DNA from 3 places in the Bacillus sp. UNCCL81 genome. Region 3 is predicted to be linked to each of the others. Evidence: riboswitches for the same ligand, from Rfam matches in the RefSeq annotation. Region 3 holds a riboswitch; each other region holds the start of a gene.
What was found. A riboswitch is a leader RNA that binds a small molecule or an ion and turns the genes downstream of it on or off. The one in region 3 is predicted to bind lysine.
Positions count from the first base shown of each region.

Region 1 (10,833 bases), on a different contig from region 3:
GCTCCCAAGGAGAGTCACCTTCACCTTTTGTATTAACCGCACCATTAATTCCACCTTGAGCACATACTGAATGTGATCGCTTTACAGGAACTAATGAGAATAAATCTACTTTTGTGCCAGCTTCAGCGGCTTTAATTGTTGCCATAAGACCAGCTAATCCGCCACCGACGATAATTATTTTACCACTCATGATTCTCTCTCCTTACTTGTACGCTAGTTGTGGATCAATGAATGCAAAGATAGCAGTTAATCCAACGAATGATAATACAACGAAAACACCTAATGTAACATATGTTGAAATACGTTGTGATCTAGGTGTTACAGTAATTCCCCATGATACAAAGAATGACCATAATCCATTAGCAAAGTGGAAAATTGTTGAAATTACACCTACTATATAGAAAACTAACATAAATTTCGATTGGAAAATATCAGCCATCATATTATAATCAACAGTTGCTCCCATTTGAGCAGCAATACGTGTTTGCCACACGTGCCATGTAATAAAAATTAAAGTTATTACACCAGAAATACGTTGGAATAAATATAACCAGTTACGTAAGTATCCATAATTTTTAACATTGCTAGTTCCTGTGAACGCAATGTATAATCCGTAAATTGCATGGTATAAAATTGGTAAGAAAATGACAAAAACCTCTAAAAAATAGCGGAATGGTAAATTCGCCATAAATTCAGCAGCTTTGTTGAACGATTGCGCTCCATTTGTCGCAAAATGATTGACAACTAAGTGCTGTGTTAAAAAGATTCCAACTGGAATAACTCCTAGCAATGAATGAAGTTTTCTAAAGAAAAACTCCCTTCCATTCTTGTTGCTCATGTAAACCCCTGCCCCCTTTAGTTTGTGCACATGAAAATTTAATTCCTCTATTATTCTAAAAAAATAGAATAAATAAGCAATACGCATAAAAAGTCGAAATTTTTATGACATTTATCTACAACCCATTTTACTCCTGATAATATAGCAGGTCAAGAAAACGCGTACATTTTTCTTTACTGAAAAAACTTCTCATTTAGTTTGGTAATCCTTGTAATCTACATATGTCGAATTATTGTTTTTACTATTCAATATTGTATATAATAAAAACATGTTTTTTAGGAAAGGGAGAGTTATCCGACCATGACGAACGGCATTGAAAATTTAAATATTCCAGGAAATATTTCTGGTTTTGGCTATGAGCTAATACGTAACGATCTATTGAATGATTTATTAGGAAAAGAGCAAAATGATATTTTATATTGGGCGGGTAAAATGATTGCCAGAAAATATCCTTTAGCAACCTTTGAAGAAATTATAGAGTTTTTTGATCAAGCTGGTTGGGGTACTCTTACTGTTGAAGAAGAAAAGAAGCAAGAAGTTCATTTAACATTATCTTCAGAATTAATTACATACAGAAATCAACAAAAAAAGAACGTGTCTTACCAATTAGAAGCTGGATTTCTAGCGATGCAAATTGAACAACAAATCGATGTTATAGCTGAAACGTATGAAGAGCAAAGCAAAAGAGGCGACAAAGTAAAGTTCCAAGTAAAATGGGATTTAAAGGATCCAATTACAAGAAGATAACACAAAAAACACCGCAAGGAATTTTGGTCCCTTGTGGTGTTTTCTTTTTTTTTTGAAATATTTAAATATAAGTTCAAAGACGGGTACAACCATGAGGATTTTCAAATAAATCATTAAGATTAAATTTCTAATTTAATTTAAGGAAAAAGATCAGTTTACTTCCTTACCCCTTCTCTTTCCTTTCCTTACTTTGATCCTGCCTCCTAATTCCCTCAAAATTCTTGTTTCTTTTAACTCCTTTAATAATAGAATTTAACAAGAATAAACAAATAGAAACAAAAAACAAAATGGCGAGTATTAATAGAACGAACTGTAGCACAATTTCTCCATATCCGTAGGCAAGTATGCTATGCCTCATTATTAATACCTCCTTCTTTTATTTACCATTTAGCCGTTCGCCGTACTTATATTAAATTTACAGAATCTTTATATAATTTATTCGCTTAACGAATAAAAAACCCTTTAAAGCGCTATCTCTATACTATACGGCTCGGTATATCTGAACGTGATGAATATTGAAAAAATCAATATTTCAAAGCCTATATATTAAGAATTTGAACGCCTAAAAGGGTTTATTTTAATAGTTAGTTTTCTACTACTACTTCTTCATTAATACGATCTAATTCATATCCTTTATGAAGAGCGTGAACTGCTTCTTGTAATTTTGATTTTGGTACAACTGTTGAAACTTTAATTTCAGAAGTGCTTACCATTTTTACAGGGATTTCACTTTCAGCTAAAAATTTAAACATTTTTGCAGCAACACCTGGATTTGAAACCATTCCACTACCTACAATTGAAACTTTAGCAAGTTCACTTTCAAAATCAAATGAGCGGTAACCTAAAAACTCTTTCTTTGATTCTAGAACCGTTATTGCTTCCATCATATTTTCAGATTTGATCGAGAATGAAAGATTTACTAAGTTATCTGATGTTACGCTTTGGATAATAATATCAACATCAATACCTTCACTTGCTAATAAAGTAAAGATTTTAGGTAATAAATCTACATGGTTATTTAAACCATTTAATGTCATCCTTGTTACATTAGATTCGAATGCGATTCCTCTTACGACTGATTGTTGTTCCATTTGTGTTTCCTCCCCAATAAATGTACCGATTTCATCATGTTGACTTGAACGAACTTGAATAATTAAATTATAATTTTTTGCGAATTCTACTGCTCTTGGGTGTAAAACCGCTGCTCCTAGAGCTGCAAGCTCTAGCATTTCATCATAAGAGACATGGCTTAATTTAGATGCATTTGGTTCAACTCTTGGATCCGTAGTATAAACACCTAATACGTCCGTATAAATATCACAACGTTCTGCATTTAAAGCCGCTGCCAATGCAACAGCTGTTGTATCTGAGCCACCACGACCTAATGTCGTAATTTCATTGTTGTCACCTAAACCTTGGAAACCAGCAACAATTACGATATACCCTTCATCTAGTAATTGTTGAATTCGATCAGTATGAATGGTTTCTATACGTGCATTTCCATGGACAGATTCAGTTTGAATTCCAGCTTGCCAACCAGTTAGTGAAATAGCTTTAAAACCTTTTGCCTGGATTGCCATTGCTAGTAAAGAAATCGAAACTTGTTCCCCTGTAGTAAGTAACATATCTAACTCACGTTTACTGTTTTGTGGACTAATTTGAGCTGCTAAACTAACTAGTTCGTCTGTATGATGTCCCATCGCAGATACAACTGTAACTACTTGGTTTCCTTCTTTATATGATTTGGTTACTGTTTCAGCAACATGCTGAATTCGTTCAATTGAGCCTACTGAAGTACCACCGAATTTCTGAACAATAATTCCCATTTTTCTCATCCTCACTTTTTACTTAAAAAAGAATACAAAAAAGCGCGTGAAGCAATGTTCACGCGCCTAATTTACAAATAAATAAAATAGACAAATCATCAACATCTCTTCAATAGCTCCCCGCATAATTATTATGCGACAGTACTACATTTCTTAAATGCAGTCCCAACAAAATGAATTGTGGATTCATTTTATTTCGGCAAAACTTCCTTTCAACTGTCCATTACAACGCCACACGTCTATGACAGCATACTTTTAAGTTTTGCACCTCTATTACGAGAGAAAATCATTTAATTTTAACTAAAATATAAATTATTTTGAAAATAGTGTCAAGATAAAAATTTTGGTAACGATCTCACTCTTTATGGAAATGCTGATAAATTTCTTCTGCAACATTTTTTGGCATTTTAGCTGCTATCAACTCATCAATTGATGCCTCTTTTATTTTTTTTACTGAACCAAAATGTTTAAGAAGGGCTTTCTTTCTTGTTCCACCAACACCTGCTATGCCATCTAAAGCAGATTGAACCATTGATTTACTATGAAGCTGACGATAGAATTCAATCGCAAATCTGTGTACCTCGTCTTGAATTCTTTGTAATAAAAAGAACTCTTGGCTTTGTCTTCCAAGTTGGACAATTTGAGGTGGTTGTCCTATTAATAACTCTGAAGTACGGTGCTTTTCATCTTTAACAAGTCCAGCTGTTGGGATGAATAGACCTAACTCATTTTGGAGTACATCTTCAACTGCAGCTAGATGGCCTTTACCACCATCCACAATTATTAAGTTTGGTAAAGGTAAATTCTCTTTTAATGCTCTCGAGTATCTTCTACGTACTACCTCACGCATTGAATCGTAATCATCAGGTCCTACAACAGTTTTGATTTTATATTTGCGGTAATCTTTTTTTGAAGGTTTTCCGTCTATAAAGACAACCATAGCTGAAACAGGATTTGTTCCTTGAATATTTGAATTATCAAATGCTTCAATTCGATACGGAGTTTCAATATTTAAAATATCTCCTAGTTTTTCTATTGCTTTAACTGTTCTTTCTTCATCTCGCTCAATTAATTTAAACTTCTCACCAAGTCCAATTTTGGCATTTTTATTTGCTAAAACAACAAGTTCCTTTTTTTGGCCTCTTTTAGGTTGGAATACAGGAATTTTAAGTAAACTTTTTAAAATTTCAGTATCAACTTTATCTGGTACAAATATTTCTTTTGGTTTTATATTGTGTGGTTTTTCATAAAATTGCCCAATAAATGATAGGAACTCTTCTTCTGGTTCATCGTAAATTGGAAAATATGATACATCTCTTTCAATTAATTTCCCTCTTCGAACAAAGAATACTTGAACACACATCCATCCCTTATCAACCGCATATCCAAATACATCTCGATCAACTAAATCACTACTCATCATTTTCTGCTTTTCCATAGTCGCTTCAATAGATACAATTTGATCTCGATACTCTTTTGCGCGCTCGAAATCTAATTGTTCAGATGCAGCAATCATTTTTGCCTCTAACTCTTTTCGTATTTGGTCTTCCCCACCGTTTAGAAAACGGGCAATTTCATTAACTATTTCCGAATTTTGATGATCAGTTACTTCTTTTACACAAGGCGCCAGACACTGACCAATATGATAATATAGACAAACTTTATCTGGTAATGAAGAACATTTTCTTAATGGGTATAGACGATCTAATAATTTTTTTGTTTCATTAGCGGCAGTAGCATTAGGGAATGGTCCAAAATATTTTCCTTTATCTTTTTTTACATTTCGCGTAATCAATAAGCGAGGATGTTTTTCAGCAGTTATTTTAATAAAGGGGTATGATTTATCATCCTTCAACATGATGTTATATTTCGGATCATATTTCTTAATTAAATTCATCTCAAGAATTAAAGCTTCCATATTAGAAGAAGTAACAATATATTCAAAATCAGTTATCTCTTGAACTAATCGATATGTCTTACCATCATGGGATCCCGTGAAATAAGATCGAACTCTATTTTTTAATACTTTAGCTTTTCCTACGTAAATGATCGTCCCTTGAATATCTTTCATCAAATAGCAACCAGGCTGATCGGGTAGAAGCGCTAATTTTTCTTTTAAGTGATTGTCCATTTCCTCTCACCTCTTTCGTGCAATTGTACACTTAATATTATAATCTCCACATATAAAAACTGAAAATACTTTAATGTTATTAAGTAAAAATTAAGTTTTCTATTGTAACTTTAATTTCATCAAGAGAAGAAAAGGAGAAATGTTAAGATGAAAAAAGTAAGAGTTGTTCATTTTTGGATTGGTGTGATTGTTTCGGTTTTCCTATTAATCGAATCTACTACAGGAATTATCCTGTATTTCAATAAAGGTGGCGAAGAAAAAGGTAGATTTTCTATGCAAGGACAGTTTCCATCCGGTGGACAGTTTAATGGAAATCAACAATCTCAAAATAGCGATCAAAACACAGTGCTTCAAAGTGGACAAAGTGGCGATAATACACAAACCCCATTTCAAAATTTTGGAAAAAGACCTGAGCAGTCTGCATTTTCAGTAAAAAGCTTACATACCGGCATAATTGGTTTAATTAGTGGTATCGGTCTTTTTATACTTACTGGAACAGGATTAGCATTATCTTGGATCTTGTGGAGTAATAAACGAAAAATGAAAAAAAGAAAAGAAAAAGTATCAATGGCTATTTAACAAAGGGGGGGCCAAAAAAGTAAATCTTTTTGGGAACTCTCTTTTTTCTTCATATGGCAATCAGTGGTCAATTGGCATATTTAATTTAAATAAAAACCATCCAAATTATGTTGTGACCCCAAATGTTAGATACGTCTAACATTTGGAGGTGCACTTCAATTAATTCTGGATGGTTTTCACTTTTATTATGACAGCATCGGAAATTAAGAAGTCGCAGTTTCCACTTTTACTTGTTCTTGCTCATTACCTTCTTTATCTCCAGCTTTTCTATTCGTTAATTTAATTGGTGTTAGGAATAATGTTACGATTGCACCAATTATGATGAATCCTAAACCAACAAAGAATACTTGGTGTAATGAATCCATTAATGATGTTTTAATGATTGGTAACATTCCTTCTAAAATTGGCTTTGGAATTAGCTTTTTAGCATCCGCATTAAATAACATTGTAAATACAGATTGAGGAGTTGTATTAATCATGTCTTTAAATTTGTCTACTAATGGTGCAGCTTGAGCTGGTAATTTATTTAAAAATGGCACTAAATCATGGTTTAAAAGTGTTCCTGATTTACTGTTCATTACAGCACCTAAAACAGTTGCTCCAAAAGTACCACCGATTGAACGGAAGAATTGGCTAGAAGATGTTACAATCCCTAATTCCTTCTTATCAAATACTTCTTGAAGAGCTAGTGTAATTGTCGGCATTACTAACCCAATACCTAGACCCATAACTCCCATAAAGATAGTTGCAATTGTTTTACTTGAATTCATATCTAAAGTTGTTAATAAATATAAACCTAATGCAATTACGAACATACCCGTAATAATCTGTGGTTTAATTCCTACTTTAAATACAACCTGACCACCGATAATACTTGCAATAATCATAGTGATCATCATTGGCGTCATAATTGTTCCCGATTGTGTTGCACTTACTCCAACAATACCTTGCATGAAGAATGGTACGAACATAATTGCACCAAACATCGCTATTGTCATAAAGAAACCAATTAAGTTTAATGTTACGAAAGTTCTATTTTTGAATAAATGCATTGGTAGAATTGGCTCTTTAGCTTTATTTTCTGCAATAACGAAACTAATGATTCCAACTACAGCTAATACAAATAAACTAATGATTTGCCAAGAATTCCAATCATATTTAACTCCACCTAAACTTAAAGCAAGAAGTAAACTTACAACACCAATAATCATAGTCACCATACCAGCGATATCGAAATTGATTGGTCCAGTGTTTTTTCTTCCTTTTAAACCTAATGCAATAAAAATTGTTGCGATAATCCCTACAGGAAGATTAATGTAGAATACCCATTTCCAGTTTAATGAGTCAACAATCCATCCACCAATTTGTGGTCCGATTACTGAAGCTAAACCGTAAATACCACCGAAAACCCCTTGGAATTTCGCACGTTCTTTACCTGTAAATAAATCCCCGATTACAATCATCGCCATCGGCATCATTACACCGCCACCGATACCTTGAATACCACGGTAAATAATTAATTCAGTCATATTATGGGCAATACCACATAATGCTGAAGCTGCCATAAATATAACTAAACCTGCAATATAAACACTTCTACGACCTAATAAGTCTGCTAATTTACCTGCGATCGGCACTACAGTAGTTGAAGTTAATAAGTATGCTGTTGTAAGCCAAGTCATCATACTTAAACCACCAAGGTCCCCTACAATTTTAGGCATTGCAGTACCAACTATCGTGCCATCTAATGCCGAGAAAAACATTGCAATTATTAGTCCAATTAGCAATAGTTTACGATTGCCTTCTTTTTGAACAACTGTATTTGTAGTCAAAATATATTTCTCCCTTCTCTCCCATATCTTTTTTCTTTTTATAATTACTAATACAAAAAAGTATCTTGTAAAAATTTCTATAAATCTGCTGCAGCATTTGCAAGTTTTTCAGTAATCTTTGCAAATTGTAATAACTCATCGTCAGAAAGGTTAAACAAGAAACCTTCAAAAATTTCTTTTCGATCTTTTATCACTGATTCTAATTTTTTAATACCTTCCTTAGTTAACATAATATTTACAACTCTTCGGTCCTTTTTATCATGTTCTCTATATACAAAGTCATTATGTTCAAGTCGATCAATCATAAATGATACAGCACTTGGTTTTACACCCATCATCTCTGCTATTTCAGATATTTTACAGCTTTCTTTTTTTCGTAAGTACATTAAAACAAAAAATTGAGTAGCTGTTACCCCATGACTATTCATGCTTTCTGTCACTTTTGGTTGCATTTTATGAATAGTACTTTGAAGTGCAATCTGAATCCGTTCAATGTACTCATTTTTGTTAGCCAAGAAAGTTAACCTCCTTTAAAAATTAATCAAATTAAATATTTAATGTCTGTTAAATATTAATGCTTATTAAATATAAAACGTGACAGAAAAATAGTCAATCTTATTTAAATTAGAAATTTTTAACATAACTCTAATTTTTAATATTGATCATTATAATGAAAACATTTACATTGGCTTACGGTATTGGTTTTATAAATATTGTCCTAGCCAGCTTTTTTTATTTAAAAATACAAAAAAAAAATGCACTCATATTATGAGTGCATTTCTTACAAATTATAATTAACCAATATGTGGAGTAATTAATTCTTCTAAAGCTTCTTTAGGTTTGAAACCTAAAGTTTTTTCTACTACTTCGCCGTCTTTAAGAACGAATAATGATGGAATGCTCATAACTTCAAATTTAGCTGCTGTTTCTTGGTTTTCATCAACATCAACTTTAACAATTTTAACTTTTTCTCCGTATTCAGAAGCTAATTCTTCTAATACAGGAGCAATCATTTTACAAGGACCACACCAAGTTGCCCAAAAATCAACTAATACTACACCTTCTTTTGTTTCTTCTGCGAACGTTGCGTTTGTTGCATTAACAATTGCCATTTATTTTTTCCTCCTACCTGCGCAAGCTACATAAGTAAAATATGTAGATTCACATAATTTGTTATAATTTTAATGAAAGTATACCATATGAGAATTAGCATTTTCTATTTATTTGCTCAAACTTACTATTTCCAAACAAATAGTTGATATACCAATGAAAGGACTAAAAAAGTGATAACATTTGAAAGAATTACAACAGACTTAATTGAAGTAATTGAAGAAATTACAAATTCAAATCAAAATTACAATAAAATGGAGAATGGTCGTTTAACACGAACAAAAGAAGAACTAATGAAGGAATATTTTTTTTCCTCACATCAAACGGAAACTTATTTTATTAAATTAGATGATACCTATATAGGATTAATTGATTTTTTAGCGCTAAATCCTAAAGATGGTTTCCCATGGCTAGGACTTTTAATGATCCATCATGATTACCATGGTTATGGATTTGGAACAAACGCATTTATATTATTTGAAGAACTACTTATAAAAAGAAATATTAACGGTTTACGATTAGGAGTGTTAATTAAAAACCAACAAGCAAAATCTTTTTGGAAATCACAGGGATTTAAATATATAGAAAATAAAACGAATGCAGATGGTATTGAAGTAGAGATTTATGAAAAGATTTATTCATAAAATCTTCATATTTAAATGTTAAATTATTGATTGTCTGCTTCATGAGACTTCTAGATTATCGATTTAGTCCATGAGTAACAATTCAATTCGATACTTTTGTCACAATTTCGTAAAATCTTACTCGAAATAATGCCAGATTTTTATGTTAATATATTGTTGAATATAATAATAATATTCAAAAAATTTAACACGATAGGAGTGGCATTTATGAGAAAACCTTTACGTAAATCGTTTAATCAATTAGTTCATGAGAATAAACAATCTTTATTACGAAACAAAGAAGAAATTGAAAAAATTGAAAGTAAAATTGAAAAGCGCCACGAATTATTATCTGAAAAAAACAAACTAAACAAAGCTATATCATAAATTTTAAGTAATCCTTAAGAGGGATTACTTTTTTTTGTGTTGTTCTAAAAAATTTCTTCCTCTCTTTTGAACCTACCTATTTGACAATGTTCAACTTCTCCAATATAAGCAAATACAAGCTGTAAAAAATCACTTCTTTCTTATATATAAAGTGCAATTACTGATTCAACTAAAATAGGCGAACTCTTATGATAATAAGACGTACTATATAGTACATTGGTCTAGAAATTGGAGGTAAAAGTATGCATCATCCATTTTGGAATTTACATCCGCATCATCCCCAACATCCTATGAGAAACGGTGTTCAAGGTCATGTACAAACTGATCATCAATCAATCATGCAAATGTTCATGAATCTTGAAAATCAGATTACAAACCTTGTAAAAGCAATCGAAGCAAATAATGAATTACTTAGACAACTTGAACAAAAACAAAATCAAGTTGTAACAAGTGGCGGTGGATCAGTCATTGTTAGGATGTAAGGACAATGGCTTGTAAACGAATAGAAGAACTATAAAAGAGGTGTCACAAAAGTTAAAGTACTTTTGAACCCCTCTTTTTTAAATTTTTTTTCAAGACGTACACTTGAAAAACACAAAAAACCCACAAGATACTAACTTGTGGGCTATCATTTATAGCTTTTATATTAAGAGTTAACTAATACAGCTTTAAATTCTTCTGTTAATAAAGGTAATACTTCGAATAAGTCACCAACGATACCGTAATCAGCTACTTTGAAGATATTAGCTTCTGGATCTTT
Region 1 is NZ_FOMF01000004.1:505,046-515,878, forward strand. It holds gene sdhA (succinate dehydrogenase flavoprotein subunit) at 1-190, opposite strand, end outside; gene BM319_RS11870 (succinate dehydrogenase cytochrome b558 subunit) at 203-838, opposite strand; gene BM319_RS11875 (YslB family protein) at 1,139-1,585, shown strand; gene BM319_RS11885 (aspartate kinase) at 2,170-3,411, opposite strand; lysine riboswitch at 3,517-3,692, opposite strand; gene uvrC (excinuclease ABC subunit UvrC) at 3,767-5,542, opposite strand; gene BM319_RS11895 (PepSY domain-containing protein) at 5,690-6,121, shown strand; gene BM319_RS11900 (MDR family MFS transporter) at 6,325-7,953, opposite strand; gene BM319_RS11905 (MarR family winged helix-turn-helix transcriptional regulator) at 8,031-8,468, opposite strand; gene trxA (thioredoxin) at 8,748-9,065, opposite strand; gene BM319_RS11915 (GNAT family N-acetyltransferase) at 9,237-9,707, shown strand; gene BM319_RS11920 (FbpB family small basic protein) at 9,915-10,073, shown strand; gene BM319_RS11925 (hypothetical protein) at 10,316-10,555, shown strand; gene BM319_RS11930 (electron transfer flavoprotein subunit alpha/FixB family protein) at 10,720-10,833, opposite strand, start outside.
Region 1: linked by a shared signal. The riboswitch ahead of BM319_RS11885 (aspartate kinase) and the one ahead of lysA (diaminopimelate decarboxylase) in region 3 are both predicted to bind lysine.

Region 2 (10,833 bases), on a different contig from region 3:
AAACAAATTATGAAAGTAGGAAGTTTGATTATGAAAAAAATAGTAAGTTTATTAGTCTTTTTAAGCATCTTAGTTTCTTCAACCCCAATTAACGCACAAGAAATTCCAACTGATGAGACAAGCCAAGAAGCTTTTGTAATCCCTGTACCTCAAGAAGAAATTGATAGAGAAGAACAACAACAATTAGAACAACAAAATAGTAAAGGAAGAACTCCATTATATGAGTATAAAACTGAACTAGTGGGAACTCAAATAACAAAAAAGGTCAAAATTGGTTATGCAGAAGGTCAACCACCAAAAGGGACTATATTTCACTCTCCAGGAAGTTTTTATTGGTCAAATAGTGGAAGTAAGGTTACAGTTACAATATCCGTTGCATATGGTGCTTATTCAATAGGAGTAACGCCAGGAAGTATAAGTGGAACTGGGGTTGTAGTAAAATCGCCATATACTGGACAAGCAGTTAAACTTTTAATTCATAAAGATATAGAAGTTAAAAAATATAAGCAATATAGAAAAACTGTTATGGGTAGCGGAAAATGGGAATATGTAGGTGACGTATATACAAAGGTACCTGTGTTAAATCATTTTACAGTAGTAAAAGTATAAATCATAATTAAAACTATTTGAAATACAACCATAAAACTTGAAAGCTCAGAAGACTGAGCTTTTTTTATTGATAGGTGTGATTTCGAGCTCAAAATGAAATGATATGAAAAAATCCCTATGCATATGCAAAAGGGATTCAATAAAATTACTTATTTTCAATCAATACTTTACCAAATTGTACTTCATTATTTTCAAAGTAATCATGAGCGTCCTTCACTTGATCGAATGTAAAAGATTTTGGATTGATTAGCGGCTTTAGCTTACCTTCTTCAACTAAAGTAGCAATTTTATTTAAAATAGCACTATGTTCTTTACGCCCTTCCTCAGTTTTTTGAGTAAGCAGAATAAATATTACATGTAAAGATAAAGATTTGTTATGTAAAAGTGATAAATCATGCGTCGATCTTGCAGCAATTGCTAGAACAGTACCTTTTGGTTTAACTGCAATAAATGATTTATCTAGGTTTTCTTTACCGACAGTATCAAAAACAAGATCAAAACCTTGCCCATCCGTTAGGCGGTTAACATATTCTTGGACGGTCTCTTCCTTATAATTAATGACGTGGTCTGCACCTAGCTTTTTAACTAAAATAGCTTTTTCATTCGATGAAACAGTTGTCGTAACAGTAGCTCCAGAAGCTTTCGCCAACTGGATCGCTAGATGGCCAACACCACCTGCCCCACCATGAATTAAAATATGATCACCTTGTTTTAAATTACCTCTGTCAAAAAGTGCCTCCCATGCAGTAATAGCTGTTAATGGTAAACTTGCAGCTTCTTGAATAGGTAAATTTTTTGGAGCTTTAGCAATTACTGTTTCTTCTATTAAAAAATAATCTGAAAGAGTACCCGTAAAGACATTTAAACCGAAAACAAAATCTCCAACTGAAAAACGTGAAACATTTTCACCAACTTCAACAACTTCACCAGAAAAATCACTATGTAAAATCATCGGAAAATTAGGATGGAATGCATTTGGTACAATCCCTTTTCTAATCTTTGTATCAATCGGATTGATACTAGTCGCAGAAACCTTAACTAAAACTTGATGACCAGATGGCTTCGGTATTGAAAGTTCAATATTTTTAAACTCAGAGCTATCTCCATATTGATGAATGACAATTGCTTTCATAATAGCCTCCTCTTTCAAAATAGAAAATATTATTAAATCATTTTAGCATACATCAGATCGAAAAAAATACAATTTTGACCTCAAATTGAATCATAAGGGTTTGATTATAATGGTTAAAAATTTATAATTTATATTGTTTTTTCACATTGTTTCAGTATAATCAATATAAATCTTTTAATCTTAATTCATGGAGGAAAATGACTATGGTAAACAAATTAGAGGAATTAAATGAGAGAAATACGTTAAACCATAGAAATATTGTAAAGTATGTAAAACACGTCTTTGATGAGTTAGACTTAAAAGTTAGAAGATTTCGTGAAGAAACAGCAATTAAGGCAGCTCATCATGCAAAACCAGATTTAGAAGAAGAAAAATTATTTTATAACAATATTCACCATATGAAGACGTTACTAATTGACGTATTAGAACGTACTACTGAAGATCTTGAACATATGGGAGATAAAAACTGGAATAAAAACTTCAAAGACGGCGTAAACGCTTAATTTAAATAATAACGTATTTTCTCTATAAATAAGGATAGGAAGGTATTTAAACCTTCCTATCCTTTTAATTATTGCTTTATATCCGACTTCAAATTTCTTACATAATTTTTCAATACAAAAAGTACACTTTCATCAATTGGAATATTTATACCAAATCCATCACTTTTTTCAAGCGAAACAAAACCATGAAGCAAACTTCTAAAACCTCTTACCGCATGAATAAGTTCAATGTCCGTTAAATTATATGGTTTCAATAACTCATTGATTAAGTTCAAAATTTTATTCCCAGTTAAACGATACTCATCACCTGGTGTTTGAGACGGAGATAAGGTAGCTTTATATAAACCAGGATGGGTTCTAGCATAATCAAGATAAGCAAAAGCTAATGCAAAAATTGCATTCTCATTATTTTTTCCTTCAACCGATTCACAAAGTTTTTCATAAAGCTGTGTAATTCCATATACTGCAACACTATTTTTTAGTTCATCCAAATTCTTAATATGATTATAAATCGATGGTGGTTGAATCGTTAGCTTCTTTGCAAGATAACTAATCGTTAAAGCCTCCCACCCTTCTGTATCAACAATGTTAATTGAAGTACTCAGTAACTGATGAAAATTCAATCCAATTCTTGGTGACATTCCGTATAATCCCCCACTTACTGCATTTTAAGAGCACGGTCAATTGCTTCTTGTGGATCACTTAACATCGTACCATGACCGACTGCTAATAATGTAGGTTTTAATTCGCTAATTTTCTTAGCACTATTTAAAGCAGCATCTTTATTCCATGTTGCCATTGATGGAAACGGAAATAAAATTCTTAATTGTCCAGAAATCGCAAAACCACCTCTTAATGAAAAAGCATCACCAGCGATAATGGCATTTGTCCGTTGATCTAAAAATGCCATTGAACCTGGTGTATGACCAGGAACCTCAACTGCTATTAAAGACCCTATCGTGTCTCCTTCCTGGAGTAATCGATCCGGGATGGTTTGGATATTTTTAGGAACGCCGCCTTTTATAGGAGTATTAGGCTCATTAGCTTCTAAACTAGTGTCCCCTTTTAATAATTTTGCATCTCTTTTTGAAATGGAGACGACTGCATCTGGAAGTAGTGATTTTAATTGATCAAGCGCTCCAACATGGTCGCCGTGCGCATGCGTTAAAACGATATTCGTGATTTTTTTGCCGATTTGATTAGCTGCTTCAATAATTTTAGTCGCGCTAAAGGAAAGTGCTGTATCAATTAACGTAAGTTCGTTTTCTTCTTCAACTAAAAAACAATTTACAGGAAAGAAATTGGGTAAAAAGCTTAACTCATAAAGAAAATTATTTTTCGTAATCTTCAATTTATAACCTCCTAATAATAAAAACTAATACCTTTAGTTTTATAATACTAAAGGTATTAGTTTTTGTGAACAAAAATTCCAAATTTACAAAAAATCGTTAAAATAACTAAAAAACCCTTCCATCATAGATGAAAGGGCTATATTTTATTATTATTTTCTAGATAAGTCCATCTCTTTATAAGGAACAACTTTCGTTTTATGTTTAACTTTATAACCTAACCAAACAATTAAAAACACAGGAATTCCAATGTATGAAACAAGTACACCTTGCCAATCAATTGCATTACCTGTAAATGCTTGCCAGTTTTGAGCTAGCACAATAAATAAACAAGCTAAAAATGCTAAGATTGGACCTAGTGGGAACCATTTTGCGCGGTAAGGTAGGTCATTCAAATCTTTACCTTGAGCAACATAAGCCTTACGGAAACGGTAATGAGAAATCGCAATACCTAACCAAGCTAGGAAACCTGACAATCCTGATAAATTTAATAACCAAGTATACACTTGACCTTCACCGAAAAATGAAGATAAACAAGCAAGTGAACCAACTGCAAGTGTTACATATAAAGCATTTGTAGGAACACCATTTTTATTTACTTTTGTTAAGAATTTAGGAGCTTTTCCTTCAATTGCTAGAGTATATAACATTCGAGTAGATGCATAAGTTCCACTATTACCTGCAGATAAGACTGATGTTAAAATAACTGCATTCATTACAGAAGCCGCAAATGCAACACCTAATTTTTCAAATACTAAAGTAAATGGACTAACAGCCACGTCATTTTTCATTAGACCAGGATCTGTATAAGGAATTAATAAACCAATTACGATAATAGCTAAAACATAAAATAAAAGGATACGCCAGAAAATTTGACGGATAGCTTTTGGGACATTTTTCTCCGGATGTTCTGTCTCACCTGCTGCAACACCGATTAACTCTGTACCTTGGAATGAGAAACCTGCAACAATAAAGATTGATAAAACGCCTAAAAATCCATTATGAAACGGAGCATCTCCAACAGTAAAGTTTTTAAAGCCTGCATGATGTCCACTTATAATACCAAAAATCATTGCAATGCCAACAACTAAAAAGACAACTACAGTTACAACTTTAATTAATGAAAACCAAAACTCTGATTCACCATAGCCTTTAACTGAAAGTAAATTTAAACCTAAAATAATCACTAAAAAGATTCCGCTCCATAAAACAGCTGGAGAATGTGGGAACCAATATTTCATCAGCATTGCTGAAGCTAATAATTCAAAAGCTAAAGTGATTGCCCAGTTATACCAATAATTCCAACCCATAGCAAAACCAAATGCAGGATCAACGTAGCGAGATCCATACGTACTAAATGAACCAGAAACTGGCAAATAAGTCGCCATTTCACCTAAACTAGTCATTAAGAAATAAACCATAATACCAATTAGTCCGTAAGCTAAAACAGCTCCACCAGGACCAGCTTGACTAATTGAAGTTCCACTAGCTAAAAACAAACCTGTCCCAATTGAACCACCAATTGAAATCATCGTTAAATGTCTTGCTTTAAGGCCCCTTTTTAAAGAACCATCGTGAGTATTCGATACTACTTTATCATTTTTAGGGTTTGTTAGTCCCATCTTATTGCCTCCTCTTCATTCTTGCAATCTTATCTTTACGCGAGAATATGGGACGGTATAAAAGTGTTGTATGATGTGTATTTTACTCAGTATTTTCGTCAATATGTAAAGAATGGAAAATCTGGTAAAATACAAAAAAACACGTGAAGCAATGTTCACGTGTTTAAGACTCATATATATGTGTCAAACAGCATCAACATCTCTTCAATAGCCCTCCACAAGAAAATCTTGTGACAGTCCTATGCTTATTCAGCAATAGGCCCAATAATAAATTTAAATGGTAAATTTATTACTTCGGCAGTTTCACCTTTTATTACTTTTCACAGGTACCATAAACCTCAAAGTAACGACTAATCAAAACTGCGCCTCTATCCATACGAGATAAAGATTATATTAAATTTATTTTTATAAACTCAATATACAATCTATTAATCTAGTTTGTCAATAAATATTTCGACAAAAATAGACTCAACCTAAGAAATCTATTTCTTGATTTTCGCTTCATGATACTCATGTCTTGTACCTAGCACTTATGTTTTTGTATAATAATTCTATGTACTTCAAAGGAGGAATTTTTCACATGACAATTTATAAAGCATTGACACTTGCGGGATCTGATAGTAGTGGTGGGGCTGGATTACAAGCTGATATTAAGACGTTTCAGGAACGTAATGTTTATGGCATGAGTGCAATTACTACTTTAGTAGCGATGGATCCTCATAATCATTGGCATCATCAAGTATTTCCAATTGATATAGATACGATTGCAGCACAATTAGAAACAATCGTTGTTGGCGTTGGAATTCAAGCAATGAAAACAGGTATGCTTGGTTCAACTGAAATAATTGAGTTAGCTGCAAAAACAATAAAAAAACATAATATTGATCGAGTTGTTGTCGATCCAGTTATGATTTGTAAAGGAAATGACGAGGCTCTTCACCCAGAGACAAATGATGCATTAAGAGAAATTTTAGTACCACTTTCAACAGTTGTAACACCAAATTTATTTGAGGCAGCTCAATTAGCTAAAATGCCACCAATCTGCACTGTTGAACAAATGGAAGAAGCAGCACGCAAAATCCATGAATTAGGGGCTAAATATGTTTTAGTTAAAGGTGGAAGCAAAATTCAGCATGAAAATGCAATAGATGTATTATTTGATGGTGAAAAAATCGAGCATCTAGAATCGGACAGAATCGAAACTACATATACTCACGGTGCGGGTTGCACTTATTCTGCAGCGATTTGTGCAGAGCTTGCTAAAGGAGCAGAACCGAAAGAAGCAATCTACACTGCAAAGAAATTCATTACTGAAGCAATTCGTCACTCATTCCCACTTAATCAATACGTTGGCCCAACAAACCACATGGCATACCGATTACATGGAGAAGGCTAATAACAATAATGGGGATGTCTCATAAGTCAGGTTAACTGACTTATGAGGCGCCCTTTTTTATATTTTAAAAAAGGGAATGTACTGACGCCAGTAGAGGTTAACTTGAAGCTGATATGATTGACCTTTTTACAGATAGTAAGCAGATTTTATCAAGTTTTTTTTAATTTGGAACAGATTTACTAGTTTTTGTTTTGAAAGTATCTAATTTAGATGTCACAATACTGTAACTGGCATGGGTAATTTTTAATTTTATTTGCGATTCCTGGAATTTAATTGCAGTTTCACTAACTTTATTTGCGATATCCTAATTTTAATTGCAGTTTTGCCAAATTTAATTGCGTTTTTCAGATTTTATTTGCAGTCCACGTACATTTTTTATTTTAAAAATAAAAAAAGGGGAAAGGTTTCCCTATCCCTTATGTTCCCACTTTTCACTTAACAATTCCCTTAATTGCCTTAACTGCATTTCTTCCTTTGAAATAAACGAATCTTTCCCATTTAGCTAATAAACCATTTCCGTTTTCACCATTTTCAATCTGAAGCGTGTGTTGTTTATGAAATTCAGCAACTCGTTCATTACGTTTTGTATGGAAAGTGTTTAGACGCTTGTGAAGATGTAATGCATGTTTGTTTTGTCCCATATAAATTCTCTCCTCCTTTAGTTAATAGCTTAAATAGTTTATAAATAGCTAGAGCATACAATTTTCCGATTAATTTCTACTCTATTTCCCACATACTTTTACACTTTCAATAATTTTGAATACCAAGTGAAAATTACCATTATTTAACATTTTTTTATGTATTACATGTTATTATATATAGAAAGGAAGTGGATTTTATGAGAAAAAATTTTTCCATCTTAATGCTAACATTTCTGCTTTTTTTAGTAATTGGTTGTGAAAAAAATAATAACGAAGATATCCAAGCGATTGCATATGCAAGCTTAACAAGAACTGAACAGGCTGCGTTAAGTGATAAACATGGAGTCGTTAAAAAAGTAGAATCTATACCCAATCAAGCGACTTTATTTAATAAAAACTATCATAAAGATAAACTATATTCTGTTACTTTTAATGGAGATAATCCTGAAGAGAAGATCGTTATCTATATTGATACAGAGACAAACAAAAAAGTCGGAATGATTGGTGGGGAATAATTCTTTAAGCAATATAACCTCAAGAAATAAAGAGCGATATTCGTCATTAATCGCTCTTTATTTTTTATTGATTTTAATAAAACTAGTCATTTAATCCTTTTCCATCGAGAATTTGATCAATGTATTTTTCAACCCTAGACGTACGTGTTTTCGATTGTTTCGGTTGAGAAAAATAATAAATATAAGCTCTTTGACGTCCTGGCGTTAATGCTTCAAAAGCCGTTTTTAAGGTCGGGTTTTCATCTAATTTAAGTTGTAATTCTTCAGGAACTTCATAATCTGAAGTCTTTTTTAATTCCACTTGCAAACCTGCTTTTTCCACTTCAATTGCTTCTTTAATATAGTCCTTCAAAACGCTTTCCATTTCAATTATTTCCTGAATATTGGTGAATCGTATCTGACGTGCTGATTGTACATTTTCTGTTTGTTGAATCAGAATGCCTTTTGGATCTTTTAGCAACGCACCTTTATGAAACAGAAGTGCACAATATTCTTTAAAACCATGAATTAAAACGATATTTTTATTATCAAGTGTGTAACAAGGATGCATCCATTTAAAATCTTCAGTCAGTTCACAGTCAATGACGATTTCTCTTAACTTATAAAATTCTTCTTGCCACTTTTTCGCTCTCAATAAAAATGCTTCAACTTTAGGATGCATATTATTATTTGTCATCGATAAACACCTCTCATTAATTCCACTTTTTTAGCTTTAAATAAACATAAATTAACCTCAGAATTTTCATCCCAATAATATGATTCGTATTTCATGAAAAATCTTCGTTTTAAATTTTACTATAATGTTTTTATAATACCAATCGGATTGGCTCATTCACTTTAGTCTTAGCTAGTTAGCTCGGTCATTACTCCCCTTAAAAAAGTTATTCTTTAAACGGATGCAAATTTCCTTCAAACAAAAAAAGAACAGGTCCAAGGTTTCCCTTATCCCTGCTCTACATACTCTTCTAAGTACTTAGTACTGATCCCAAGCAACAACTTCATCTAACGTTAAACGAACTTTTTCGAAACCTGCTTTGATTCCTTTACCAACTGAAATTAGCATAACTGGTTTGAAGTTTGCTGGTACATTGAAAGCTTCTACAAATTTCGCTTGGTCAAATCCACCCATTGGAACTGTATCTAAACCTTTTGCTTTTGCTGCAAGCATAAATTGCATTGAAACTAATCCACCATCAACCATCGCAATTTTTGTTGCAATTTCTTCTGGTAAACTACCGTAGTTTTTCACGATTGATCCAACGTAGAAGTCTTTCACTTCTTGAGTCATCATACCTTTTTCAACTAATTCATCGTAAATGCGATCAGCATTTTTGTATGCTTCTGTATCACCTAAAACAGCGATTACTGCAGATGCATCCACAACTTGTTGTTGGTTATTAGCGATTGGTAATAATTTTTGTTTAGTATTTTGGTCTTTAATGACAAGGAATCTCCATGGTTGTAAATTTGAAGAAGATGGAGCTTGAACTGCAATTTCTAGTAATTCCTTAATTTCATCATCAGACATTTGAAAGCTTGGATCGTAATGACGAACTGATCTTCTTTCCTTTGCTACAGTGAAGAAATCCGTACTATCAAGTTCTTTTGGCGCTTCTTTACCAAAATCAATTTCGTTTACTTTATTTAAATACTCTTCTTTTTCAGATTTAACATTAGACATATTTAATCTCTCCTTATTTAACTGCACTATTTATAAATACAGTATATGACTTTAACTGTATAAAAGTCAACTACAGTTTATAAAAAAATAAAATCGAAACATCTTAGTTTCGACTAAATTAGAAAAAATACTAATAATTTGATTTTCAGACTGATTGCGAGCGTTTGGCGGTCAGTCTGAAACTAGTTTCGATTTTATTTTACCCATTTTCCTTTGGTAATAAGTCTGAAATTGTTTTCTTTGCAAGACCTTCAACAAGCCAGCTTTCCATCTCATCTTTTAAATCATATAAAGCAGATCGTGTAGATGGCGTAAAACATTCCTTACTATTTACATCTAAAAAGCCTTTTGAATATGGATCTGATCTCATCGCATCATAAACATCTTTTAAAGTAATTTCATTAGCACCTCTGGCTAAATAATATCCACCATCTCGTCCTTCTTTAGCTGAAATAATGCCTGCTTTAACTAAATTAGCAAGAATTTTTCTTAAAAAAGTAGATTGTGCTTCAAGTTTTTGAGCTAATACTGCGCTTGGACAAATTCCGTCTTGCTCCGCTAAAACTAATAGAGATTGCAGTGCTAGTCCAAACCATTTCGTACTAGAAACCTTATCTTTCAAGATCATTCACCTCAGTTACTAGTCTAAACTATTTTTTGAAAAAGACAACCTTATCTAAATAAATGTAATACAGGGTGAAAAAAATTAAGTGAATTTAGAAAAACCCTATGACTTTTCCTAAATTCACAATAATGATTCGTAGTTTTTAATGACAATAAGATTTGTAAGGATCATTTCTTTTGACATTTCACCATCGTAAATTTAAACGGAGGTTTACTTTCCATATTCTTATGTGGTTCAAGAATTTCGGAAACTTCGATGAGTCCATAGTTTCCAAATTCTTGTTTGATCGAGTCAGAATCATAAAAGAACATTTTTATCCCTTCCATTATTTCGAAGTAATCTTTATCTAGCTGTTTGCCCTTTCCAAACATTGGTGCATCCTTTGAAATCGTAGTAAAGATCATGTAGCCATTCGGCTTTAGCTGATTATAGCAATCTTTAATAAACTTCTCTCTCTCATGATCATTCAATAAGTGAATAAGTGCGTAACAAAATATACCGTCATAAAGCTTTTGGTCAAAAGGCATGTCTGTTACTGAACCATGAAAAATAGTAAAATTAATTCCATTTTGTCTTGCCAATTCAATCGCTGTTTTTGATATTTCAATACCTGTTACGTTTATTCCATTGTCAGTAAAAATCTTTGCGTTTCTACCATATCCAATCCCCGGAATCAATACATCCTTAACGTTCTTTTCAAGGAAAAAGTCCTTTGTTAAAATTGCAGAGTCTGAAGGTTCATACCCCCACATCATTTGAT
Region 2 is NZ_FOMF01000002.1:45,625-56,457, reverse strand. It holds gene BM319_RS00325 (hypothetical protein) at 31-609, shown strand; gene BM319_RS00320 (zinc-dependent alcohol dehydrogenase family protein) at 755-1,741, opposite strand; gene BM319_RS00315 (hypothetical protein) at 1,945-2,244, shown strand; gene BM319_RS00310 (TetR/AcrR family transcriptional regulator) at 2,313-2,885, opposite strand; gene BM319_RS00305 (MBL fold metallo-hydrolase) at 2,903-3,595, opposite strand; gene BM319_RS00300 (amino acid permease) at 3,746-5,215, opposite strand; lysine riboswitch at 5,416-5,594, opposite strand; gene pdxK (pyridoxine/pyridoxal/pyridoxamine kinase) at 5,796-6,611, shown strand; gene BM319_RS00290 (hypothetical protein) at 7,043-7,252, opposite strand; gene BM319_RS00285 (hypothetical protein) at 7,450-7,767, shown strand; gene BM319_RS00280 (YdeI/OmpD-associated family protein) at 7,850-8,443, opposite strand; gene BM319_RS00275 (nitroreductase family protein) at 8,741-9,448, opposite strand; gene BM319_RS00270 (RrF2 family transcriptional regulator) at 9,648-10,070, opposite strand; gene BM319_RS00265 (class I SAM-dependent methyltransferase) at 10,241-10,833, opposite strand, start outside.
Region 2: linked by a shared signal. The riboswitch ahead of BM319_RS00300 (amino acid permease) and the one ahead of lysA (diaminopimelate decarboxylase) in region 3 are both predicted to bind lysine.

Region 3 (10,833 bases):
AATTGCATTTGTCGAAATTGAAAATTTCCTGAGAAATAATGTAGAAAACATGACGAATTTACATCAGTACTTTAATACCTTGAACAATATTCCATATAAAGACGATTAAATTAACAATGAATGCTAATATAAATCCACCTATAAGAGCAAAACCTGCACCGTCACCAAAAGTATTAAAAGTGAAAAGGGAAATAACCGCTAAAATAATAATTGTTAGAAATGGTAGGATATGTGAAAAAAATGCTCGTTTAGAATGCGATTTTAGTTGTTGATCCTTTGCGACGAAATACACAATTATTGGGAATAAGAAAGGTGCGAAGAATACGCTAAAATAACATAATGAGGACAAAATCTTATTTGTTTCCATCTTTTTACCTCGGTTTCTTAAAGAATTCTAATTAATCTTAGTATAGTTTAATTTATATATAAAAATCGATTTATTTATTAATAATTTTTTAAAATACATATTGAAAAAGTTTAGGCTGAGAAATGTGTATCCTTTTTTTGTCTCTTTTTTAAAGAAATGAAAATGAAAAATCCGACTAAGATTGTAGCAGTAATACAGATTGTAATCCATGGTGAGCCAAGTAAGAAATTTCCGTATAACGTATAAAGAACTGCAATCGGAATATTACCAGCAAACACAATTGCAATATAGGACAAGTATTTCATATTAGTGGAGGCTGCGATAAAGCATGCTCCATCTGTTGGAGCTAATGGGGTGGCAACTGTTAAGAATAAGTATCTCTTTCGGTTCGAAATAATTTCTTCAAATAGAGAGGGATATTTATTCTCCATGAATTGTTGGATCGAATCACTAAAAATACTTCTACTTAATAAGTAAATAATTGATTCTGTGATGGCCATTCCAATTAATGATAAGAGAATGGTTTCAAACGGGTGAAAAAACAAGCTACCTACTACAATTAATACAGAGCTCGGAATGAATAGAAAGATTCTTGCACAGAAAATTGCGACAAATAATAGCATCGGATTGAAGGAAGAATTAGCAATAAACTGTTTTATATCTTGCAATGATAAATGAAATAAATGATATCGAATTGCGAGTAGTAGCATTAAAATCCAAAAGCCGATTACAATTAGTGGAACGACTTTTTTCATGATTCATGCTCTCCTTTTGAGTTAGAAAATCTTCTGTTATAGTATTCTATTCCTAAAAGACAAGAAAACTGATTCATTTTTAAAAATTTATAATAAAGGTCATATATATGTCAAAAAAAGAATAAAAATAATTATGCACTAAATATCTCAAATTAAAGAGAATTGAGGTGGAGATATGCTTGATGAAGGCCTATTAGTTATTAGACTTGTTTTAGGTATTATTTTATTAGGTCACGGGGTGCAGAAAGTATTTGGTTGGTTTGGTGGTTACGGTATTAAAGGAACTGGACAATGGCTAGAGTCGATTGGAATCAAACCTGGAGCATTTTTTGCTTTTATAACAGGAGCGGCAGAAGTTGTAGGTGGATTCTTTGTAGCGGCTGGTGTATATACAGAAATAGGTGCATGGTTGATAATAGTAGTGATGGCAGTAGCGGTAATAAAGGTTCATATAAAGAACGGATTCTGGAATAGTTCGAATGGATTTGAGTTTAATCTATTAATTATTGCAGCCGCAGTAGGGTTATTGCTCACTGGTCCAGGATCAATGGTATTATTTTAAGGCTTTGATTGTTAATAAGACTGGAGGGAGTCTCACTATTGAGGCTCTTTTTTTGATTCTTAATGATCGTTTAAACAGTCATCTGTTTCTATCGAGAAAACATCTTTTTCATGAAAAATATCCCTCATTCGTGATACGATCATTTTAGTAATAATCTGATATGGAGGGATCAAGATGGCAGATGCTATTTTTGAACAACTTAGGTTTACAAGAGTTTATACATTGAAAGTTCTTAGTTCTGTTTCAAAAGAATCTGTAGATGTAATACCGGCAGGATTCAATAATAATATTCTTTGGAATGCAGGTCATGTGCTAGGGGCATATGAGCAATTACTTTATGCTAACACTGGTGATGCTGGCCAACTTTCAAAAGAATTCATTGATTTCTTCAAGGGTGGGACTAAACCAGGTGACTGGCAAGCAGAGCCACCATCATATGAGGAAATTGTTACTTTATTAGAACAGCAAGTTGAACAAGTTATTGCTACATATGAAGGACGTTTAGATGAAATCATTTCAAAAGAGATGAAACTAGGTAGTTTTGAAATAAAGACTGTTCGAGACATGATTAGCTTTAACATTTTCCATGAAGGGCTACATGCTGGATTAATAAATGGTTTAAAAAGATCACTTCACCAGTAAAGTTATTTTTTGACTTTTGTCCATACATTAAATCTAAGAGTTTATGCTCTTAGATTTTTTTGTTATAATCATGTTTAACAATTTGTCATTTTGATAGTTTGAAAATTGTGGTTATTCAAAATAAAATATGGCTCTTTCTAATTGATTTTTGTTTTTTAGTAACAATAATAATATAAAATAGCAATGATTATGACGAAAAAGACCAAAAAAAACGAGGTTATATAAATGAAGAAAGAAAGTAATTTAATTATTTACGATCTAATTTTGTATTTAGTATTTCCGCTTGTTTTATATAAAGTTTTACAACACTATTTTAGTGATTATTGGGCGATGCTTTTACCGACGGTTCCAGGGATCTTATATACTTTATTTCGTTTTTGGTATACTAAACAGTTTAATGTTACTGGTATTTTTATTATCTCAACATTAACTGTAAGTACAGCTGTTGATTTAATGGCATTAGGTTCTGCGAAAAACTTAATTTTGTATAATGTGTATTACCATTTTGGGGTTGTCGCAGTATTTTTAGTTTTATTAGCTTTGAAAAAGCCATTACCATATTATTTTATGATTGATATTGCTGCAATACAGGGGCAAGATCGTGAAGAAAGTAAAAAATTATATAAACATCCTTCACTATTTAAAGTATTTCAATATTTGTTTGTCGCATGGATTATTAAAGATATCGTATTTGCTGTTGCACAATGGTGGATGGTTGATACGTATGGATTAAAAGCATATTACTCACGTACGATTATCTTTACAGTTGGTGGATATGTATTTGGCATAATTATGGCGATTGGCTATGCGATGGTTACGATGAGAGCTCAAAAATTAAAAGGAGACGACTCAGAGCAACCTTCCGATGAAATTATTATTTAGTAAAAGCCCTTTAAAAAGAATGAACCCCACAAGTTCTTTGTGGGGTTTTTTTAATTACTGATGTCCATTTATCCCTTGAATGAATTTCCTACTCTTTGTAATTCCTGCTCTTCTTTGTTTGCTGCGTTTATGAAATCACGTTTTTGTATTCTTTCATTTTCTGGTTCGACATGAATTAATATTTTAGGATCAACTAAAACCTTTTTTATTTCTTCTTCTATTTTGTCACATAGTAAATGGGCTTCTTCAATGCTCATGTGTGATGGTAATACTAAATGGAAATCAATATGCTCCTCAGCACCCGAACGTCTCGTGCGTAAATCATGGTATTCGATAAATTGGGATTTAAAAGAATATAATACATTTTCGATTTGTTTTAATTCATCTGTAGATAGCCCAGTATCAAGTAGGGGGGTAAACGACTTACGCCCAAGTTCGATTGATTCTTTCATTATATAAATTGCGATTCCAATTCCGATCAATGCATCGAGAAATTCCCAACCAGTAAGACTTACTAAAATTAAACTTACTGCGACTCCGAGTGATGAATAAACGTCTGTTAATAAATGCAAAGCGTTTGATTGCATTGCAACAGAATGTGTATCATTTCCTACTTTTTGAACGATTTTTCCTACTCTCCAATTGATTAACGCTCCAATTAACATGACGACTACACCGATCATTGGCATTTTAATTGGAGTAGGATGAAGTAACTTTTCAACGGATTCAATGATAATCCAAATACCAGCTACAAATATTAAGATTGTTTCGACTGTACCTGAAATATTTTCAAACTTACCATGACCATAAGGATGTTCCTTATCAGGTGGTCTATTTGAAATCCTTACAGAGAAAAATGCAATGACTGAAGCGACTAAATCCAATAAAGAATGAATTGCCTCAGAGATAATTGCTACGGAACCAGTAAAAATCCCGACAATTAATTTTAATAAAACGATGAATGTGTTACTACATATTGAAAGTACTGCTATTTTGCTTGAACGCAATCTATTCACCCCTGTCCAATTTTTTCTACTTAAGTTAAGAGTTTTGTAATAAGGCAACAAAAAAGAAAAACCACTAACAGTTTGTTAGTGGTTTGTTTTTTTTAGATTTAATTTAAATTTATTGAAATGATTTTTCATTTTTGAATCACCTTTTCTCTCGCATAAAACATATTCTATATTATAGATATTATTTTGAAAAGGAAAAGCTGTGTGTATGAAGTGAATATAAATCGACAATATTATTCAAAAATGGTTTGACATCTATTTTTAGACTGTGTTATACATAGACTAATATAAAAAATAACAGTCTATTCGTAGAGGTTGCATTGTATATGAGTATCATTTTAGAGAACTGTGGGTTTTATGACGAAATGAGAAAGGATCCTATGCCGAAGAAATAAATTGCCACACATTTTATTTCTGGGACTACATTTAATAAATGTAGTACTGTCACATGTGTTTGTGAAGAGCTATTGAAGAGATGTGATTGGCTAAGTCCTTTTTTAAAAAGAGATAGGCACATGAACATATCCTTCATGTGTCTTTTTTAATACACTAATACATTGAGGGAAGCTTCTTAGAATGATCTTACATTTGATTTGAAGGGAGAATACGAATGTATTTACATGGTAATAGTCGAATTAATAATGAAGGACATTTAGAAATCGGAGGTTGTGATACTGTAGATTTAGTAAAAAATTACGGTACCCCTCTATACATTTATGACGAAGCATTAATTGAATCAAAATGTAGGGAATTCCATGAAGCTTTAAGAGAAACGGGAATGAAATATCAGGTTGCTTACGCGAGTAAAGCGTTTCTATGTGTTGAACAAGCCCGCTTAATAGAAAGAGAAGGTCTATGTTTAGATGTTGTTTCCGGTGGAGAGCTATATACAGCTTTGCAAGCAGGTTATCCAGCTGAGAAAATTCATTTTCACGGAAACAACAAAACAATTGAAGAAATAGAAGAAGCTTTAAATGCAAAAATCGGTTGTTTTGTAGTCGATAATTTCTTTGAGCTAGAAGTATTACAGGCCTTAGCTGAACAACGTAATGAAGAAGTATCAATCTTATTACGTGTTACGCCTGGTGTTGAAGCACATACACATGAATATGTAATGACGGGCCAAGAAGACTCTAAATTCGGTTTCGATATTATGTCAGGTCAAGCTAATGAAGCAGTTGAAGTTTCGTTAAATTCAACTAACCTAAAATTATTAGGAGTACATTCACATATAGGTTCTCAAATTTTCGAACCAGATGGATTTGTTCATGCAATCAATGTATTAATGAGCTTTTTAAATGGACTTAAAAATGATTTAGGTTTTACAGCTGATATTTTAAATGTAGGTGGAGGCTTTGGTATTCGTTATACTTCAGAAGATGAGCCTTTAGCTATTGCTAAACATATAGAAAAAATTACTACTATTATTAAACAACAATGTGAAGAGCTAGACTACAAACTACCAGAACTATGGTTAGAGCCTGGCCGCAGTATTGTTGGTGAAGCTGGAACAACACTTTATACGATTGGTTCAACAAAAACTCTTCCTTCAATTCGTAAATATGTATCTGTTGATGGGGGAATGACTGATAATATTCGTCCTGCACTATACGGATCAAAATACGAAGCGATGCTTGCAAATCGAGCAAATGATGAGAATAAAGAAGTTGTATCGATTGCTGGTAAATGCTGTGAAAGTGGCGATATGCTAATTTGGGATTGTAACTTACCTGTTGTACAAAACAAAGATCTATTAGCTGTATCTTGCACTGGTGCTTATGGCTATTCAATGGCTAATAATTATAACCGTATCCGTCGCCCAGCAGTAGTATTTGTTAAAGATGGTGTTTCAAGAGAAGTAGTCCGTCGTGAAACATATGAAGATTTAGTTAGAAATGACAGAGTTTACATCGAAAACTCTAGTAGATAGATAATTAACGTTTTTGTGTTATTTGTATCAATACTGACACTTCTATATAATATAGAAGTGTTTTATTTCGTTTCCTTTAATAAAAGATGATAATTTATCGACATATAAAGACATATTTATCATTTATATTACAATATTGTAACAATTGCGACTCTCTTCGGGAATCTATGGTATAAATATTTACGTAGATTAGCGAGAGGAGAACGCTGAAATGTTAAGAAAAAAACTAGCAGTGCTGGCGATGGCAAGTACAATAGTATTATCATTAGCGCCAAATGCTTCAGTATTAGCTGATAGCAAAGTTGAAACAAAGCAAGCTGAAGTAGATAAGTTCCAATCACAATTTAAAGAATTAAGCAACGAGATAGAGAAAATAGATCAACAAATTAAAACAACGAAGCAAAACATAGAAGCAAAAAAAGCAGAAATTTCTGAAACAGAAGAAATTATTAAAGATAAAAATGCAAGAATTACATACTTACAAGACAGAATTCAAAAACGTAACGATTTATTAGAGGATCGTTTAGTTGCAATGCAAAAGCAACCAAAAGTGAATCTAGTAACAGACGTTTTATTTAATTCAGACTCAATCGTAGATTTCTTTAATCGAGTAAACTCAATTTCAACACTTTTTGAAGCTGATGAAAATATCATTAAAGAACAAAAGTCTGAACAAGCAGAAGTATTAAAAGAAAAACAACTTGTTGATGAGAAGAAAGCATCTTTAGTAACAGCAAAAGAAGATTTAGTTTCTCAACAAAGTGAACTTTCTAAATCACAAGCTGAAAAGCAAAAATCATTAAATACTGCAGAAGCAAACTTAAAGTTAGCTGTTAAAGAACTAGAGAATGCAAAAGAAGATGAGAGAGTTCAACGTCTTGAGCAACAATCTCTTGAATTAGCTGCTTTATCTAGCGATGATGGTGAAGATGACAGCGTTAGCAGCACTCCAGCCGCTAAATCTAGTTCAAATTCTGATTCGAAATCTGATTCAAATTCTAGTTCAGATTCAAATTCAAATTCTAAACCTGATTCAGGTTCAAATAATGATGGTCCAGTAGCAACTGGAGGCCTTGTAGATTATGCTTTACAATTCCAAGGTGTGCCTTATGTATTTGGTGGAACGTCTCCAAGCGGTTTTGATTGCAGTGGTTTCATCTGGTATGTATATTCACATAATGGATATGGCATCTCTCGTGGAAATGTAAAAACATATTGGAGCAATGCGACAAAAATCAGCTCTCCACAACCTGGAGACCTAGTATTCTTACAAAATACTTATATTAATGGTCCTTCACATATGGGTATTTATATTGGTGGAAATAAAATGGTTCATGCTGGAAGTAAAGGAATCAGCGTAATCAGCTTAAGTAATAGCTGGGTTCGTTCTCACTTCTTAGGTTATGGAAAATTCTAATAGTTTATTAACCTCGTATTATAATTAGTATAGTACGAGGTTTTTTATATTTTCTTACGGGTAATCAAAAAGGTATAAGCTTTTAGCTTATACCTTTTTGATTTGAAACCTGTTCTTTTAATAAATCACGTATTTCAATAAGTAGTGCTTCTTCTTTAGTAGGAACCACAGGTTTTGCTTCTTCTACTTCTTTCTTTCTAAATGAAAGTCTATTAATTAATCGAATAAAGAAAAATACTGAGATTGAGATGATTAGGAAGTCGACTACTGTTTGGATGAATGAGCCATATTTAATTTGAGTTTTATTGTATGTGTACATTAAACTTGAGAAATCTACACCTCCAGAGATCAATCCGATTAGAGGCATCATAATATCTCCAACTAAAGAAGATACGATCTTACCAAAAGCACCCCCAATAATTACCCCGACTGCTAAATCAAGTACATTCCCTTTAAGGGCAAACTTCTTAAATTCTTCAAACATTTTTATTTCCTCCTGTGTAATTATCGTATAAGTTTACATACAAATCTCAATTCTTTCAAGTTAAGAATTGGTCTTTTTTAAGCAAAAATATTTATATCGGCTATTAGATATGGTAAATATAATTAATGACAATTTTTAGGAGGAGTAAAGGTATGGGCACAGAATTGGCTACATTTGCTGGTGGATGTTTTTGGTGTATGGTAAAACCGTTTGATCAACAGGACGGAATTATAAAAGTTGTTTCAGGCTATACAGGTGGGGAAAAAGAAAACCCGACATATGAAGAAGTATGCACACATTTAACAGGTCATTATGAAGCTGTTCAAATTACATTTGATCCAGAAGTCTATCCGTATGAAAAATTATTGGACTTATTTTGGCAACAAATTGACCCAACAGATGTAGGTGGGCAATTTAATGATCGAGGTAGTTCGTATAAAACTGCAATTTTTTATCATAATGAAAGTCAAAAAGAGCAAGCTCTAGCTTCGAAAGATAAACTAGAGAAAAGTGGCGTTTTCAAGAAATCAATTGTGACTGAAATTTTACCTGCAAAACCATTTTATGAAGCAGAAGAATATCATCAGCATTATTATAAAAAGCACCCGGTTCGTTACCAACTTTACTTTAAAGGATCTGGTCGTCAAAAATTTTTAAAGGAACACTGGAAAACGGGCCAAGAGGAGCTTAAGCAAAGACTAACACCGATTCAGTATGCTGTTACTCAGGAAGATGCAACTGAACCACCATTTAGAAATGAGTTTTGGAATCATAAAGAAAAAGGAATTTATGTTGATATCGTATCAGGACTTCCTTTATTTAGTTCATTAGATAAATTTGATTCAGGCTGTGGATGGCCAAGTTTTACAAAGCCGATTCTAAAAGGTGAAATTGAGGAGAAGAAGGACTATAGTCATGGAATGTTGCGTATTGAAGTCAGAAGTTCTGAAGCTGACTCGCATCTAGGGCATGTATTTGATGATGGACCTGGACCTGAGGGCCTTCGCTACTGTATAAACTCTGCGGCATTAAGATTTGTTCCATATGAAAAAATGGATGAAGAGGGCTATGGTAATTATAAGAGTATCTTTCTTAAATAGACACTAAGGATATTTAACTAGGTACCATCAAAGTGAAATAATTAAAATTTTAACCGAGATGACTATTTGTCTCGGTTTTTTTGTTTTTTATTTAGAAGGGGGAGGTTTGTTACTATTGAACAAAATATTTTCAAAAAAGTTTTCTGAAAATATTTACAATTGTGAAATAAGTGTGTTACTATAAAAGTGTCACAAAGTTGTCACAAATTAGGTATTGCAATTCACAAAAAAGATGAAAACAGGAGGTTAATCATTATGAAGCGAACTGATTATGAAATCGTTGAAACATATACTCAATATTCTGGTATTGCCTTTTTTATTGGTCTTATTCTTTTTTTACTATATTTTACTGGAAGCGGTTTCTTACATACAGGCATAAGCTTAACGGTGAGCATAGTATTGATGGGCTCTTGTTCAACCTTATTTCTATTAGGTACTTTTTTGGGATTGATGTTCTCAGTTCCTTCAAAAGAACAAGTTTAAAAGTTAAAAAAAGAGTGGGTGTTCAAATGGCGATAAGTCAATTTGAACGCCCTTTTGTTTTGTATAACATATTTTATCGGATACGTATATAAAGTAATTTGAAACTTAAAATTCTTCCGATATGATTAAAATATGGAAGTTATGATGCACTAGGAGGTGCTGCTAAGGATGAATTTTTTTAAAAAGTTAAAAGGTATGGATCGTAATGTGTGGATTCGAGTAATCGGAGAAACGATTACGAGTAGTGCAATGATGATGCTTATGCCATTTTTTGCTCTATACCTAGAAGGAAAAGTTGATTCAATGCTAAAGGTAGGATTTATTATGTCGATTTCACCTATAGCATCATTATTTGGTTCGATGGCTGGTGGTAGACTCGCTGATTTATATGGTCGAAAACGTATGATGGTTTTTTCGACGCTTGGAACATCTCTTATTTTAGTATCCTTTGCTTTAGTAGAAGGCTATACAGCATTTTTAATTTTATCAATTTTACTAGGTATTAGTAACTCGTTCTTTAGTCCAGCAGCTTCTGCTATGGTAGCTGATGTTACTAAACCAGAGAAAAGAACTGAAGCATATGGATTATTAAGGGTTGGAAGTAATGTAGGTACCGTAATCGGTCCGTTATTAGGAAGTTCTGTTGTTTACTTTTCGAAAGACAGTTTATTTTATATTGCAGCAATCACTTTAGGGCTTTATAGTATTGCACAATTAATTCTATTAAAAGAAACACTTCCTGCAGAAAAGAATGTTAAAGAAAAGACTGAAGTAACGAAAATACCTTTTAAAAAGGTTATGAAAATCATTAGATCTGATAAATTATTAATTTTTTACGTAGCAACAGGTGTAATTATTTCAATGGGTTTCTCACAAATTGAGGGAATGTTACCACTTTATTTTAAACAAACCTTTCAATCTCAATTTGGTATGTGGAATCCTTACCCGTTTTTAATGTCGCTTAATGGATTGTTAGTTGTTCTTTTGCAATTTCCGATTTCAAGTTATTTATCGAATCGTTCAATTGGAAAAACGATGTTTTATGGAACCATCTTATTCGGCTTAGGTATTTTATCAATCGGCCTTGCACCTCCATTATTACTTACAGGTGGTGTAGGTAAGTGGATGATTCTATTTTTCTTAGCAATAATCTTCATATACTACACCTTTGGAGAAATGGTTATGTCACCAGTTCAAA
Region 3 is NZ_FOMF01000016.1:26,251-37,083, forward strand. It holds gene BM319_RS22345 (magnetosome magnetite crystal formation protein family) at 59-367, opposite strand; gene BM319_RS22350 (TVP38/TMEM64 family protein) at 478-1,122, opposite strand; gene BM319_RS22355 (DoxX family protein) at 1,298-1,684, shown strand; gene BM319_RS22360 (DinB family protein) at 1,859-2,326, shown strand; gene BM319_RS22365 (VC0807 family protein) at 2,552-3,208, shown strand; gene BM319_RS22370 (cation diffusion facilitator family transporter) at 3,277-4,215, opposite strand; lysine riboswitch at 4,523-4,696, shown strand; gene lysA (diaminopimelate decarboxylase) at 4,832-6,151, shown strand; gene BM319_RS22380 (C40 family peptidase) at 6,363-7,568, shown strand; gene mscL (large conductance mechanosensitive channel protein MscL) at 7,651-8,052, opposite strand; gene msrA (peptide-methionine (S)-S-oxide reductase MsrA) at 8,205-9,152, shown strand; gene BM319_RS22395 (hypothetical protein) at 9,408-9,635, shown strand; gene BM319_RS22400 (MDR family MFS transporter) at 9,804-10,833, shown strand, end outside.